DNA from 2 places in the Pseudoalteromonas sp. JC3 genome. Region 2 is predicted to be linked to the other one. Evidence: predicted binding sites of a transcription regulator. Region 2 holds the regulator's gene; the other holds the start of a gene.
What was found. The regulator sigma-54, encoded in region 2, starts transcription at its own class of promoters, with help from an activator protein. The targets are predictions, from matches to a motif close to GTTGGCACGNNNNTNGNNT.
Positions count from the first base shown of each region.

Region 1 (7,913 bases), 1.1 Mb from region 2:
CTCAAGCGTATCACTTTCTGCTGCTTCGACTGGTGCTTCAGGTTCGTCTTCAAGCAAGGTTTCTTCGTCAAAATCTGCGTTTAACTCCGGCAGCTCGTCTTCAACTTCCAGTTCAGGTTCAGACTCAAGCGTATTACTTTCTGCAGCTTCGACTGGTGCTTCAGGCTCATCTTCAAGCAAGGTTTCTTCGTCAAAATCTGCAGTTAACTCTGGCAGCTCGTCTTCAACTTCCAGTTCAGGTTCAGACTCAAGCGTATCACTTTCAGCTTCGTCGAGCGGCGCTTCAGATTCGTCTTCAAGCAAAGCCTCTTCATCAAAATCTGCGTTTAATTCTGGCAGCTCGTCTTCGACTTCCAGTTCAGGTTCAGGTTCAGGTTCAGACTCAAGCGTATCACTTTCTGCTGCTTCGACTGGTGCTTCAGGTTCGTCTTCAAGCAAGGTTTCTTGGTCAAAATCTACAGTTAACTCCGGCAGCTCGTCTTCAACTTCCAGTTCAGGTTCAGACTCAAGCGTATTAATTTCTGCAGCTTCGACTGGTGCTTCAGGCTCATCTTCAAGCAAGGTTTCTTCGTCAAAATCTGCGTTTAACTCCGGCAGCTCGTCTTCAACTTCCAGTTCAGGTTCAGACTCAAGCGTATCACTTTCTGCTGCTTCGACTGGTGCTTCAGGTTCGTTTTCAAGCAAGGTATCTTCGTCGAAATCCGCACTAAATTCAGGCAAATCATCTTCATCAAAGCCAGAGATTTCATCGTCGAGAAGATCGTCATCAAGCCCGTCCTCTATATCAAATTGAGCGTCATTGGATAATGCTTCTGATAATGCTTTTTCGGTTTCGCTTTGCGAGTCAGTAGTTTCAAGTTCTTCGCCAAGTTCCAGCTCAGGGTAACTCTCTAGCTCTGCGCTTGGTTGCAGATCTTCTTCGTCAAGAAACTCTTCTTCTGCCAGTAAATCCACTTCGTCATTAAGTGGATCATCTCCCAGCTCAATTTCAACTTCTTCATCCGAAAAATCGTCTTCAAGTTCAGCATCCAACTCAAACTGTTCTTCGGCTTGAAGCTCCTGTAATAGCTCATCAACACTTTTTAAGTCAGGATCTTCAAATTCACTGTCTTCGTCAGCTTGAACATTCTCATCACTAAAATCTGCTTCATTGGCTAGATCGGACTGCAATGTATCTTCCATCAGTTCTTCAGATGATTCCGGAATAGCATCCTCTTCATCCAACATACCAGACAAGTGTCCTGACTCCGTTTGCTCAGACTCTGCTAAAAGCTGTTCAGATCCTAGTTCACGCTCGTCAGATACCTCTTCCAGCTTTGGTAAAGCATCTTCTGGTGCTTCATCTAATAAACCATCAAGCTCGTTATCTGCTGGCTCACCAACTTCCTCTTCAAGCTCCGGCAAAGCTTCTTCTGCCGTTTCGTCAACTAATGCATCGAGATCGTCGTCGGCCAGTTCATCAGATTCTTCTTCCAGCTCTGGCAAACCATCTTCTGCCGTTTCGTCAACTAATGTATCGAGATCGTCGTCGGCCAGTTCATCGGATTCTTCTTCCAGCTCCGGCAAAGCTTCTTCTGCCGTTTCGTCAACTAATGTATCGAGTTCAACGTCGGCCAGTTCATCAGATTCATCTTCCAGCTCTGGCAAACCATCTTCTGGTGTTTCGTCAACTAATGCATCGAGATCGTCGTCGGCCAGCTCATCAGATTCTTCTTCCAGCTCTGGCAAACCATCTTCTGGTGTTTCGTCAACTAATGCATCGAGATCGTCGTCGGCCAGTTCATCGGATTCTTCTTCCAGCTCTGGCAAAGCTTCTTCTGGTGTTTCGTCAACTAATGCATCGAGATCGTCGTCGGCCAGTTCATCAGATTCTTCTTCCAGCTCTGGCAAAGCTTCTTCTGGTGTTTCTTCAACTAATGTATCGAGTTCAACGTCGGCCAGTTCATCAGATTCATCTTCCAGTTCGGGTAACAGCTCTTCCTGTGCTTCATCCAATAAAGCATCGATATCATCACCAGCGAGATCATCTGACTCTTCTTCTAATTCCGGCAACGTATCTTCTTGTACTTCATCTAATAAAGCATCGAGTTCATCGTCGGCCTGTTCATCGGATTCTTCTTCCAGTTCAGGTAACAGCTCTTCCTGTGCTTCATCCAATAAAGCATCGATATCATCACCAGCGAGAGCATCTGACTCTTCTTCTAATTCCGGCAGCGTATCTTCTTGTGCTTCATCCAATAAAGCATCGAGTTCATCGGACTCTTCTTCCAGTTCAGGTAACGGCTCTTCCTGTACTTCATCTAATAAAGCATCGAGTTCATCACCAGCGAGATCATCGGACTCTTCTTCTAATTCCGGCAACGTATCTTCCTGTGCTTCATCCAATAAAGCATCGAGTTCATCACCAGCGAGATCATCGGACTCTTCTTCTAATTCCGGCAACGTATCTTCCTGTGCTTCATCCAATAAAGCATCGAGTTCATCACCAGCTAGATCGTCAGACTCTTCTTCTAATTCCGGCAACGTATCTTCTTGTGCTTCATCCAATAAAGCATCGATATCATCACCAGCGAGATCATCGGACTCTTCTTCCAGTTCAGGTAATGTATCCTCTTGTGCTTCATCCAATAAAGCATCAATATCATCACCAGCGAGAGCATCTGACTCTTCTTCTAATTCTGGCAACGTATCTTCCTGTGCTTCATCCAATAAAGCATCGATATCATCACCAGCGAGATCATCGGACTCTTCTTCTAATTCCGGCAACGTATCTTCTTGCGCTTCATCCAATAAAGCATCAATATCATCACCAGCTAGATCGTCAGACTCTTCTTCTAATTCTGGCAACGTATCTTCTTGCGCTTCATCCAATAAAGCATCGATATCATCACCAGCGAGAGCATCTGACTCTTCTTCTAATTCTGGCAACGTATCTTCCTGTGCTTCATCCAATAAAGCATCGATATCATCACCATCAAGCGTATCTGGCTCTTCGTTAATTTCAGCTAACGCATCGTCTTGAACTTCATTTAATAGAGCATCAATATCATCACCCGCAAGCTCACTACTTGGTTCCTCAAAATCAGGCAGTGCATCATCGTCAGCATCTTGAGAAGCATCAAGTAGTGCATCGATATCATCAGCATCGACTAAACTCTCACTATCAAAGTTACCGCTAAATTCGGGCTCTTCATCTAGCGCCCCGTCCAGAATTGAATCGATATCATCGTCGTTTGCAACAGCATCCGCTTGCTCATCAGCAAGTTCCTCGCTCAGGGCAGCAAGCGCATCATCGCTAACATCAATTTCTTCGTCTTGAGACTCGTTGAACAAATCATCTAGATCGCTGTCACTTAAAATATCTTTGCTATCATCAACATCGAGCGAAACTTCATCATCAGCCTCCTCGAAGCTCTGTTGCATAAAGTCTTCGTCGTGATCATCACCAAACGAAATATCTTCGTTTAGTAAGCTATCCAGTTCGTCTTGATCTAACGTATCACTTCCTTCATCGAAGTCGTCATCAAGTGAGTCAAAGGTAATTTCATCGTCTTCAGGTAAGATATCGTCATCTAACTGAACGCTTGCGCCCAGTGCATCTTCATCGTCGCCCATTCCGATATCAAGTGGGTCTGGCTCAGGGTCAAATGCAGTCGCAGCGGTTGCAGCTCCCGCCGCAGCGCCTGCAGCCACGGATGGTGTTTGCGGAAGAAAATCGTCATCATCTGTTGACGTCTGAGATTGCTTTCTCCGGCGTAGGAACATAACGAATCCAGCAATTGCCAGTAGTGCTGGCAATGTAGCAAGTAATGCAATGCCAGCTGGCGAGCTAAAAAATGCGCTTAACTCGCTACTTTCTTGCGCTTTTGCTTGAGCGGCTTGCTGATCAATCATTTCATTTTGCAAGTCGATAACAGCCTTTAGCTGTTGTTGGATTTCGCTGTCTTTTCCAAGCTGAGTACGAACCGTTTGAAGCTCGGTAGAAATAGCGCCGAGCTGTTGCTTTAACTTATTGTTTTCGGATAGGATTTCTTCAACATTACGCACCGAGGACTTGAACTCTTTTTGTAAGTCCATCAGCCTCATGTCCTGTTCCATCTTTAAAGAGCGCAGTTGATTAGTCAGGTCTTTTTTTGCTTCTTCAACATCGACTTTGCGAGCTTGTGTAACCTTTTTTTCAGCTTCGTTTATTGCATTTGGGTTCAATAATCCCTTACGCTTCATTTCCCAAAGTTTGTCATCTTGATCCGACTTTTGCTTTGCCAACTCAGGGTTAACACTACGAATTTCATTGATTGTAGGAATACGTAAATACGCCCCATCCTGCATATGGTTGAGGTTTTTATCTAGAAATGAATTAGGATTTTTATCATAAAGCGCCTTCATCACCTGATAAATGGTGACCGAGTCATCTGGTCGCACTTTTTGTGCTATACGCCACAATGTATCCGTGGGTCTGATAGGCCCTATTGACCGACCTTGAGCCCCATAATCAACCCCTTTAGGGCCTTTTAGCACTACCCCCTCTTGGGTATATACTGGTGTGGCAATCAGTGCGAATACAAAGATACTAAATAAGGCTAAACCGCGCATGCCGATCCTTTACTCAAATGTTTAACACCCGTTAAACGACGTTTTATTATTATGGCTTTGAAGCAAGCTCTATTCCAAATGCAAACTATAAACCAGATATGTTGGAATATCCATTGCAACGTATTGAAAGTTAACATGGTTATAATGCTTTTTACTGATTTTGGAATAGCTGATATAGGTGAAGAATAGTCAAGTATTTGACTTAACGGCAAACTTCTTGGCAGAAGTTTGCCGTCATAGTGCAGAGAAGTAAGCAAAACTTTGCTTACTTTGCGATATCAAAGGGTACCTATAGATAGCTTTCTATAAGGGCTTCTGCTATTTGAATGCTATTTGTTGCTGCACCTTTTCTGGTGTTGTCTGATACCACCCATAAGTTTAAGCCCAATGGGTGTGAAATATCTTGCCTTACACGACCCACATAAACGGTATCGTTACCACTTGCATCACTTACCGGTGTTGGGTAGTCGTTTTCGTCTTCAATTAGTTCAACACCCGGCGCATCAGCAAGTAACTGCTTAACATGTTCAAGATCATAAGGCATGCGCGTTTCAAGATGAATGGCTTCAGCATGACCAAAAAACACAGGAACGCGAACCGCAGTCGGGTTAACCAAAACACTTGAGTCGCCCAAGATTTTTTGCGTTTCCCACACCATCTTCATTTCTTCTTTGGTGTAACCATTTTCTTGGAACGCATCAATTTGAGGAATGACATTAAAAGCGATTTGTTTGCTAAACACTTCGTTTTCCATCGGTCTTGCATTCATTAAGTTTGCAGTTTGCTTAGCCAACTCATCTACCGCTTCTTTACCTGCACCAGATACCGCTTGATAAGTTGAGACATTAATTCTGTCAATGCCATAGGCATCATAAATTGGTTTAAGTGCCACTAGCATTTGGATTGTAGAGCAGTTTGGGTTAGCAATGATATTACGATTTCTAAAATCGGCAAGACTGTCTTTATTCACCTCAGGAACTACTAATGGAATATCAAAGTCGTATCTAAAATGTGAGGTGTTATCTATCACAATGCAGCCAGCGTCAGCGGCGATTGGTGCATATTTCTCCGACACGGAACCACCCGCTGAAAACAAACCGATATGGGCATTAGAAAAATCAAACTCTTCAACATCCAGAACTTCGATTTTTTCACCCATAAAGTCAATCTCTTCACCCGCGCTTCGGCTACTCGCGAGTGGGTATAATGTGTCTACAGGAAACTTTCGTTCTGCTAGTAATTCGATAATTTGCTTGCCAACAAGACCTGTTGCGCCAAGTACCGCAACATTATATTTTTGCGACATTATTTTTCCTCATTCTGTAATATACCAACCACAGCACTTAACTCTTGTGCTCAGAAAAGCCAAGTTGGTAAAGCTTTTCACTGATTGGTGAGTCATTATTGACTGCAATTGTACTAAATTCTCGACGCACGGGATATGCTTTACGCAAGGTATCAAAGCCCAATGTGTTTAGCTGTTTTCTCATGATGCCATCATCACGACGAATGTCATAAACAAGATGCGCTAAATTGATAATATCCTGCTCGTTGGCTGTGCTTTGCAATTGGCAGCCAGTGACACTTGGCTTAGGAAGAAAATCACTAATCGTTTTGCTGGCTGGTAAATCGAATTCTCGGCATACGGCTTCGTATAACATTTGCGTGCCTCGTGCCTTGCCTTCTAGCGTGTGGCCAGCAATATGTACAGATGCAAAGCGAGTATATTGCAATAATGGCTGCAAAATATTCGGCTCATTTTCCCAAACGTCTAAGATCAGCTCGAGCGCTTGCCCACCCTCTAAAGCGCGCAAAAGCGCTTGATTATCGATAACATCTCCACGGCTTGCGTTGATTATCACCGTACCCGGCTTTAATGCCGCTATCCGCGGTGCATCAAGTAGATGAACCGTTTTATGCGGGCCTTGCTTAACTAATGGAACGTGAAATGTCACGATATCCGCGCGCGCTAAGGCTTCATCTAAGGCTACATGTGAATCCAATGTCCCCGCTTGCTGCCTTACGGGGTCACACAATAATATCGTAAGACCAAGCCCTTTAAGCTTTGATGCCAAACACGCGCCAATATTACCAACACCAATGATGGCAATCGTTTTATCTTGAAGTGGCGTGGAAGTTTCTTGTGCGTATGCAAGTAGAGCGCTTATCACGTACTCGGCAACAGCTATCGCATTACAGCCTGGTGCGCTGCTGAACGAGATATTGGCGCTGGCCAACAATGAGGTATCAATATGATCAATCCCTATTGTCGCAGTCCCAACAAACTTCAGATTATCTGCTTGTGCTAACAGGGCCTCATTGACCTTAGTGACTGAGCGAGTCAACAGAATATCGACGTTTTTTAGCTCGTCAGGTTGAAGGTTACGGCCATCAAACCGTGTTACCTCACCAATTTCGCAGAAGAATGACTCAACTAAGGGCATATTTTGATCGGCTAATATTCGCATGCGGGTTTCCTGTCACCTATTGTCTCGAGTACTCAGGCGATAACACATCGCCTGAGTCGAGTTTAACATGGCAAGCTAGGCGACTAATAATAAAACCTTTTATTTTGTGTCACCGCTTTATTGCAACCAAACGCTATTGCAAAAAACATCACACAGCATACAAAAACAACCGCCCCCTTGAGACTTAACCAGCCACCTGAATCAAGCAAAGGACAAAACGTCATGGCCAACACGTTAATACAACACAATAATAAAGCCCAACGGGTATAAGCTCGGTAGCCAAGTAATGCGGCAAACAAACTGCTAAAAACATTAAAAATTACCGCTTCAGGAAAGAGGTGAAAGGCCGACAACATCGCGGCAAAGGCCAAAATAGTGACTAGATAAAAAATACTCTGCTGCATCTTGTTTCTCCTTAACATGGACAGCAATATCAACCGCTACACTAGGTCGTAGCGATAAATCCTAACTCACATAGCTACCAAGAAAATGGACTGCATTTGCTACTCCTTAGCAATTCTTAAAAGCACCATTTCGTGGCTATGCTTAACCCAATTGTAGAAACATTAGCGTGTATTTCAATGCAAATCCGACATGAAGTTTTGGCAATTATAATGCACAGATAACGAACTTCTCTGAAAGAAATTTCATGTGCATTTTCGTCATATTGCACTACGTTCATTACACTTAAATATCGATCAGTAATTAATAGCGTTGAAAATTCTCTCAGGTTATAGCTGGGGTGTAATCAATAACTTTTAAATTACTGACATGAGAAGCATGACTCATTTAACACTCAGATTCAGTACAAAACGTAAATAATATGTCACAACAAGGCATCAACTAATTCGC
Region 1 covers NZ_CP127855.1:1,522,136-1,530,048, reverse strand. The annotation lists gene QSH61_RS06175 (FimV/HubP family polar landmark protein) at 1-4,593, opposite strand, end outside; gene QSH61_RS06170 (aspartate-semialdehyde dehydrogenase) at 4,883-5,899, opposite strand; gene QSH61_RS06165 (4-phosphoerythronate dehydrogenase) at 5,937-7,061, opposite strand; gene QSH61_RS06160 (DUF6419 family natural product biosynthesis protein) at 7,145-7,465, opposite strand.
Region 1: the regulator sigma-54 is predicted to act here: its motif matches at 4,654-4,672, upstream of QSH61_RS06175 (FimV/HubP family polar landmark protein).

Region 2 (7,913 bases):
CTGCTTGTGTTGCTGGTGTACTAAAGAAGGAGGACGATCTAGCGCTTGGCAATATTATTGGTTCGAACATCTTTAATATATTGGCCGTGCTATCCATTGCTGGGATCATTAACCCATCCGTCCTCGACGCCAATATTGCGTCACGTGATATATTTATTATGCTTGGCGCGACACTGCTGCTTATCCTAATGAGCCTCAGCTTAACAGGTCAGCGCCGCATCAACCGCTTGGAAGGTGGCATACTTGTCGCAAGCTTCGTCGGTTATATTTACTACATCATTTAAGGAAGCCTTGTGACAACGAACCCATTTATTGATTCTGCAAATCAAGTTTTTGCTACCGAACTTGCAGCAATAGAAGAAGTGCAACAGTTTGTTGATCAGCAATTTGTAAAAGCCTGTGAAATTATGTTTGGCTGTCAAGGTCGCATCATCGTGATTGGCATGGGTAAGTCCGGCCACATCGGTAACAAAATCGCAGCGACACTCGCAAGTACTGGCAGCCCCGCATTTTTTGTTCATCCAGGTGAAGCAAGTCACGGCGACTTAGGTATGATCACCAAAGATGATGTGGTACTGATGATCTCCAACTCAGGGGAAACCCAAGAGGTGATCTCAATCCTACCTGTAATTAAGCGCTTAGGGGCCCCCGTTATTTCCATGACAGGCAACCCAAGCTCTACGATGGCTCGTAATGCGACGGTTCACCTTTGTGTTAAAGTATCAAAAGAAGCCTGTCCATTAGGACTTGCACCCACGGCAAGCACCACAGCTACGCTAGTGATGGGTGATGCGCTCGCGGTTGCGCTACTTGAAGCCAGAGGCTTTACGGCTGATGATTTTGCACTTTCCCACCCTGGTGGTAGTTTGGGAAGACGTCTACTGCTAACCGTTGCTGATGTCATGCATCAAGGGGATGCAATCCCTATGGTCAATAGTCACTGCACAGTCAAAGAAGCTTTATTTGAAATGTCCGCAAAAAGTTTAGGTATGACGGCAATCGTAGATGAAAGCTCGCAATTGCAAGGTATTTTTACCGATGGTGACTTGCGCCGTATTATCGAACAAAAGGTCGATATTCACACCACCCCAATCACGCAAGTGATGACGGCTAAAAGTACGACGGCACGCGCCGATATGCTCGCAGCTGAGGTACTCAATATTATGGAAACCAAACGGATTAACGGCTTGATTGTGGTGAACGAAAACAACATTCCGGTTGGCGCCTTGAATACGCAAGATTTACTTAGAGCGGGGGTGCTGTAATGCAATTTGAAGATTTATATCAGACGATTTCAACTGAAGCTTGGGAAAAAGCAAAACAAATCAAATTATTAATTTGCGATATTGATGGCGTATTCTCAGATGGCCGTATATACCTTGGTAACAATGGTGAAGAACTGAAAGCATTTAATACCAAAGACGGGTTTGGTATTAAGGCCTTGATTGATAGTGGTATCGAAGTCGCCGTTATCACAGGTAGACATTCACAAATAGTTCAGCAACGCATGACTAGTTTAAATGTAACTTATATTTACCAAGGTCAAGAAAACAAGTTAGTGGCATATGATGAACTGAAGACTAAGCTCAATCTTAATGATGACGAAATTGCATATATTGGTGATGATGGCCCAGATCTACCCGTAATGGAACGAGTTGGTTTTGCCGTTGCCGTCAATGATGCACATCCTCTTGTTAAACATATCGCCCATTACACGACCTTGATGCCAGGTGGCTTTGGTGCCGTGAGAGAACTAACTGATCTTCTAATGCTCAGCCAAAATCACTTATTGACTTCCAAAGGATCAAGTACATGACCGTATTGCGTGTCATCTTACTCATTGTTTTCGCTTCTTTAATGGTATGGATGTGGTCGCCCATGTTTAATCCATCAGAGGCGGATCCAGCAAAAGAAGATGAACCGTTAGCTAAACCCGATTATGTTGCAACCACGCTTCAGCAAACGACCTATAGTGAAAATGGCTTATTAAACTATCAGGTAACTGCTGATAAGATGGAGTTGTATCAAGATCTTGGCTTTAGTCACTTTGAAAAGCCCATTTTCACCTTATATAACGGTGAACAGAATTGGCAAATAAGCGCATTAGAAGCAACCCTATACGAAAACAACACCTTGATATTAGAGGGCAATGTGTTGGCAAAGAATTTAACGCCTAACGCCATGATCACGGATATCAATGCCGATAATGTAAGAGTTGAAATTAAGCAAAAATTGATGAAGTCGGAACACCCTGTCGTTATCAACGGTCCTAGTCTTAGGATCACAGGTAAAGGACTGCATGCGGATCTACAAAAGCAAGTGATCGAACTCATCAACCACACAAAGACAATTTATTATGACCAGTAAAATCATTAACAAACTAGTTTTCATCGGCTTGCTTGCAAGTTCTACTCTAGCAATTGCTGCAGAACAAAATGAAGTCATTATTGATGCTGGCCGTCAGCAAGCTCAACTGCAAAGCAACATCGGTATTTTTGAACAGAATGTTGTTATTATTCATGGCAACAGAAAGATAAATGCCGATCGCCTAGAGGTCCACCGTCGCGCGGAACTTGGCATTAACAAGCAACTGCTTGTGGCAACTGGCAGCCCTGCCACTTTTAGCGAACGTCAACCCGATGGCAACTTGCTAGAAGCCAAAGCAAATGAAATCCGTTACGACGTAGCGAAGGGAACCCTAGTGATTTCTGGTGATGCTGAAATCAATCAAACTGGGCAAAAAATCAATGCTCAAGTCATCACCTATGACATTGAAAAGCAATTGATCAGCGCTGAGCGCTCAGACCAAGAAGACTCTCGAGTAAGAACCATCCTTGTTCCTGTTGATGACAAAAAAGACGCTAAAGAGAAAAAAGCGCAGGAAGAAGGTAACAATTAATGAGCGAGCTCAAAGCAACTGGTCTAGCAAAGAGTTATAAAGGTCGTCAGGTCGTCAAAAATGTTGGTTTAAGTGTTCAGGCTGGCAGTATTGTAGGCTTATTAGGACCAAATGGTGCAGGTAAAACCACTACGTTCTACATGATTGTAGGGTTAGTACCAAGCGACAAAGGCTATATTCAGATTGATGACGAAGATATCACTTTGTTACCGATGCACAGCCGTGCACGACTTGGTATTGGCTATCTACCGCAAGAGTCTTCAATCTTTAGAAAACTCACGGTCTATCAAAATTTGATGGCGATTTTAGAAACTCGAAAAGACTTATCTAAAGTTGAAAGAGAAGCTGAACTAAACGAGTTACTGGATGAGTTTAATATTCAACACATTCGCGACTCACAGGGCATGGCATTGTCGGGAGGCGAAAGAAGACGAGTCGAAATTGCTCGCGCTTTAGCCGCAAACCCTAAGTTTATCCTGTTAGATGAACCTTTTGCTGGTGTTGATCCTATTTCGGTGTTAGATATAAAGACAATCATAGAGCACCTAAAAAACCGTGGTATCGGTGTGCTTATCACCGATCATAACGTTAGAGAAACACTGGACGTATGTGAAAAGGCCTACATCGTTTCACATGGTGAGTTAATCGCTGCAGGCACGCCAGAACATGTTTTGGCAGATCAAACCGTAAGAGATGTCTACCTAGGCGAACAATTCAAGCTATAGTTAAGACGTAGTATTAATAACTGTTAAAAAGGATTGTTAGAGATACATGAGGCAATCATTACAGCTGCGCATGGGGCAGCAACTTACAATGACTCCGCAACTGCAACAAGCCATTCGCTTGCTGCAGCTTAGTACATTGGATCTGCAACAAGAAATACAAGAAGCATTAGACAGCAATCCATTGTTGGAAGTGGAAGAAGGTGATAATACTGACGGCGAAAACGCTGACCAACACAGCCAAGAAAAGAGCCGTGCTGACGACAATCAAGATTCAGCCGATGAAACGCAGGTTAGTGACTATGAGATAGACTCAGATACCGCCATGAGCAAAGACACTGTGAGCGATGACCTTGCCATGGATGTCACTTGGGACGAGTATATGAGTGCAGCGCCTGCTGCAAGCTCAGGTCCACTTCCCGATGACGATAATGTTTATCAAGGGGAAACCTCTGAATCTCTCCACGATTATCTCATGTGGCAACTCGAACTGACACCATTTAGTCCAACAGATAGAGCTATTGCGATTGCGATTATTGAAGCGGTCGACCTGTCAGGCATTCTAACACTGTCTTGCGAAGACATTTTAGAAAGCATTAATGACGAGAATAGCGAAGAGCCTATTGAGCTAGATGAAGTCGAAGCCGTACTCAAACGCATTCAGCTTTTTGACCCTGTCGGTATCGCAGCGCGTAGTTTACAAGAATGCTTATGCATTCAGCTCAACCAATTCGCCCCAGATACCCCATGGATTGCCGAAACAAAAATGATCCTGACAGAGCATATCGACTTGCTTGCCAGCCGTGACTATCGAACTTTGGCTAAGAAAACGCGCCTTAAAGAAGCCGATCTCAAAGAGGTCATGACGTTAATACATAGCCTTAACCCAAAGCCTGCGGCAAGCATTATTCATGAAGAGCCTGAATATGTGATCCCTGACGTATCGGTGAAAAAAGTAAAAGGTCGTTGGGTCGTAGAGCTAAATCCTGATGCTATGCCTAAAATAAGAGTAAATGACCATTACGCTGCGATGTCTAGAACGGCGAAATCCAGTACGGATAGTCAGTTTATTCGCTCACATTTACAAGAAGCAAAGTGGTTTATTAAAAGCTTAGAAAGCCGAAATGATACTTTATTAAAAGTTACCAATTGCATTGTGCAACAACAACAGGCATTCTTTGAACATGGCCCCGAAGCAATGCGCCCTATGGTGCTAAATGATGTTGCTGAAATGGTTGAGATGCATGAGTCCACAATTTCCCGTGTGACAACACAAAAATACATGCATACACCTCGGGGAATATTTGAGCTGAAGTATTTCTTCTCTAGCCATGTAAGTACGGAAAATGGAGGTGAGTGCTCTTCTACAGCAATTAGAGCACTTATCAAAAAGCTGATAGCTGCAGAGAATACCGCGAAGCCATTGAGTGACAGCAAAATTGCAGATATCTTAGCTGAGCAAGGAATTAAGGTAGCGAGACGTACGATTGCAAAATATCGTGAATCCCTAGCCATTCCACCGTCAAATCAGCGTAAAAGCTTGATATAAGACGTAAAACCCAAGAAGGAAAAATGCTTATGCAACTAAATCTAACTGGTCGCCATGTAGAAATTACTGACTCATTAAGAGACTATGTCACCAACAAGTTTGCGAAGCTAGAAAGGCACTTTGATCATATCAATAATGTGCATGTGATCCTTGATGTCGAGAAACTAGTACAAAAAGCAGAAGCAACATTACACGTAAACGGCGGCGAGCTATTTGCATCAACAGAGCATCAAGATATGTATGCCGCAATTGATGGCCTTATCGACAAGCTAGATCGTCAAGTTATTAAACACAAAGAGAAGCTCACTCGACACTAAGATGAAATTAAGTGAATTAGTGAACAAGGACTGCAGTAAAGCTGCGGTCCTTTTTAATAGCAAAAAACGTATTTTAGAATACATCAGCGAACTGGCTCATAGCCAAATTCCAAATACCAGTCAGCATGCTATCTTGGACGCCTTAATGGCGCGAGAGAAATTAGGCAGCACAGGGATCGGTAAAGGCATTGCCATTCCCCATGGTCGACTTGAAGGTTTGGATAAAATCCTTGCAATGGTGCTTGTCAGCGAGCAAGGGATCCAGTTTGAAGCCATAGATAAGCAGCCTGTCGATATTTTTGTCGCGTTCATCGTACCTGAAGGTGATAATCAACAACACCTGAAGACCTTAGCGGCGATTGCTGATACACTCAAAGACAAGTCTTTTTGCAAAATGCTTAGGCAAGCAAAAAGTGATGATGAGTTATATGCAGTGATCCAAGGTGAACTTGATGAGTGATGAAGAAAAAGGACTCGAGCTTATCATTATCAGTGGCCGCTCAGGCTCTGGTAAATCTGTAGCGCTTCGAGTATTGGAAGACTTAGGCTACTATTGTGTGGATAACATTCCAGTCAATTTGCTGCCGTCTTTAGTCCGCAGTGTTTCGGACAATTATAATAAAATTGCAGTCAGTATTGATGTTAGAAACTTACCTAAAGAACAGGACGAGTTTAATGACATTCTTGAATACTTACCAGGCTTTGCCAAACCTACCCTGTTTTATTTAGACAGTGACGATCAAACCCTGATAAAGCGCTTCTCAGAAACACGACGTTTGCACCCTCTTTCACTGCATAATCTTCCATTAGATGTTGCGATAAAGAAAGAACGGGAATTGTTAGACGTGCTGATCACTCGCGCCGATTTTCTCATTGATACTACAGGCCTGAGCGTTCATCAACTTGCAGAAGATATCCGCGAAAAAATCTTAGGTAAAAAAGACAAACAACTCATTATTACCTTTGAATCTTTCGGCTTTAAACACGGCATCCCAAAACAAGCGGATTACGTTTTTGATGCGCGCTTTTTACCCAACCCACATTGGGAGCCTGAGCTTAAGCCGCTAACTGGCTTAGATCAGCCAGTTAAAGACTATTTGTCGAGTCACAGCATCGTGCAAAAGTTTACTTGGCAGATCCAAACCTTCGTACAAACTTGGTTACCACACTTAGAGCGTAACAATCGCAGTTATCTAACGATCGCAATAGGATGTACAGGTGGGCAACATCGCTCGGTATACTTAGCGCAAACCATTGGTGAACGTTTTGCTAAAACCCATCCCAACGTCAAAATTCGTCACCGAGAGCAAGAGGGTTAAATGTTAGAAGATACGTTTTTAATCCAAAACAAACTCGGCCTGCACGCTCGAGCAGCGACGGTTCTTGCGCAATTAGCAACCCAATTTGATGCCGACGTGACCTTATATCAAGGAGACAAAAGTGCTGCTGCTGACAGCGTACTAGCGCTGTTGTTACTTGAAAGCAGCCAAGGGAAAGAAGTCCGAGTGGTTTGTGAAGGTCCTGATGCTCAGTATGCACTAGACGCCATTGGCGGACTGATAGAAAATAAGTTTAATGAATCCGAGTAATCGTCAGTAAAACAATAAGGCCTGATTCATTTACTCCCTGCTAATCTCCCCCTCCTCCGTAACCAAAGTGGTCTAATAAGTCTCTCATAATTAAGCGTAAACCTTGGTAGTTCCTAATAAACTGAGTTACACTGTAATACCAATTTAGGTTTCTTTCGTGCAATAAAGCTAGTTGCCGGAAAATCCTACTTTATCGTTGCGTACACCTTTAACGTGTATTAACGATAGCAACCCACCAGCAGAAACAACACGAATAAAATTCAAATTAAGAAATTGATTTCTGCGATAAAATAAATGAATAGGGTTAACTTAGTCACGTTAGCCACCATTAATATCAAAAAGGATGCCTATGCCTGAAGTATTTGAACAAGACTACACACTGGAACAACTCCAAAAGGTAACTAACGCCTTAAACAGTGGTCAGTTTGTTCAAGTTAGGCGTATGCTCGCAGAAACAGCACCTTGTGACACTGCACTGCTTTTAGAATCATCCCCTCATAAAGTTCGCTCTATGCTGTGGCAGCTTGTTGACCCAGATATCCAAGGGGATGTCTTAGAGGAACTGTCAGAGGACGTAAGACTTGGGATCATCGCCCAGATGGAGCCGGAGCTAATTGCCGCCGCTACAGAAGACATGGACGACGATGACCTTGGTGATGTCCTAAGAAGCCTGCCTGATACCGTCTACCAAGACGTTATCGGTGCGATGGATAGCCAAGATAGAGAACGTGCGACACAAGCTTTGTCCTACAAGGAACACTCTGCCGGTGCGCTAATGAGCACCGACACGGTCACTATTCGACCCGATGTTACCTTAGAAGTTGTATTTAGATATCT
Region 2 covers NZ_CP127855.1:413,930-421,842, reverse strand. The annotation lists gene QSH61_RS01770 (calcium/sodium antiporter) at 1-284, shown strand, start outside; gene QSH61_RS01765 (KpsF/GutQ family sugar-phosphate isomerase) at 294-1,265, shown strand; gene kdsC (3-deoxy-manno-octulosonate-8-phosphatase KdsC) at 1,265-1,816, shown strand; gene lptC (LPS export ABC transporter periplasmic protein LptC) at 1,813-2,367, shown strand; gene lptA (lipopolysaccharide transport periplasmic protein LptA) at 2,357-2,899, shown strand; gene lptB (LPS export ABC transporter ATP-binding protein) at 2,899-3,624, shown strand; gene QSH61_RS01740 (RNA polymerase factor sigma-54) at 3,671-5,170, shown strand; gene hpf (ribosome hibernation promoting factor) at 5,200-5,487, shown strand; gene ptsN (PTS IIA-like nitrogen regulatory protein PtsN) at 5,489-5,947, shown strand; gene rapZ (RNase adapter RapZ) at 5,940-6,806, shown strand; gene QSH61_RS01720 (HPr family phosphocarrier protein) at 6,807-7,076, shown strand; gene mgtE (magnesium transporter) at 7,426-7,913, shown strand, end outside.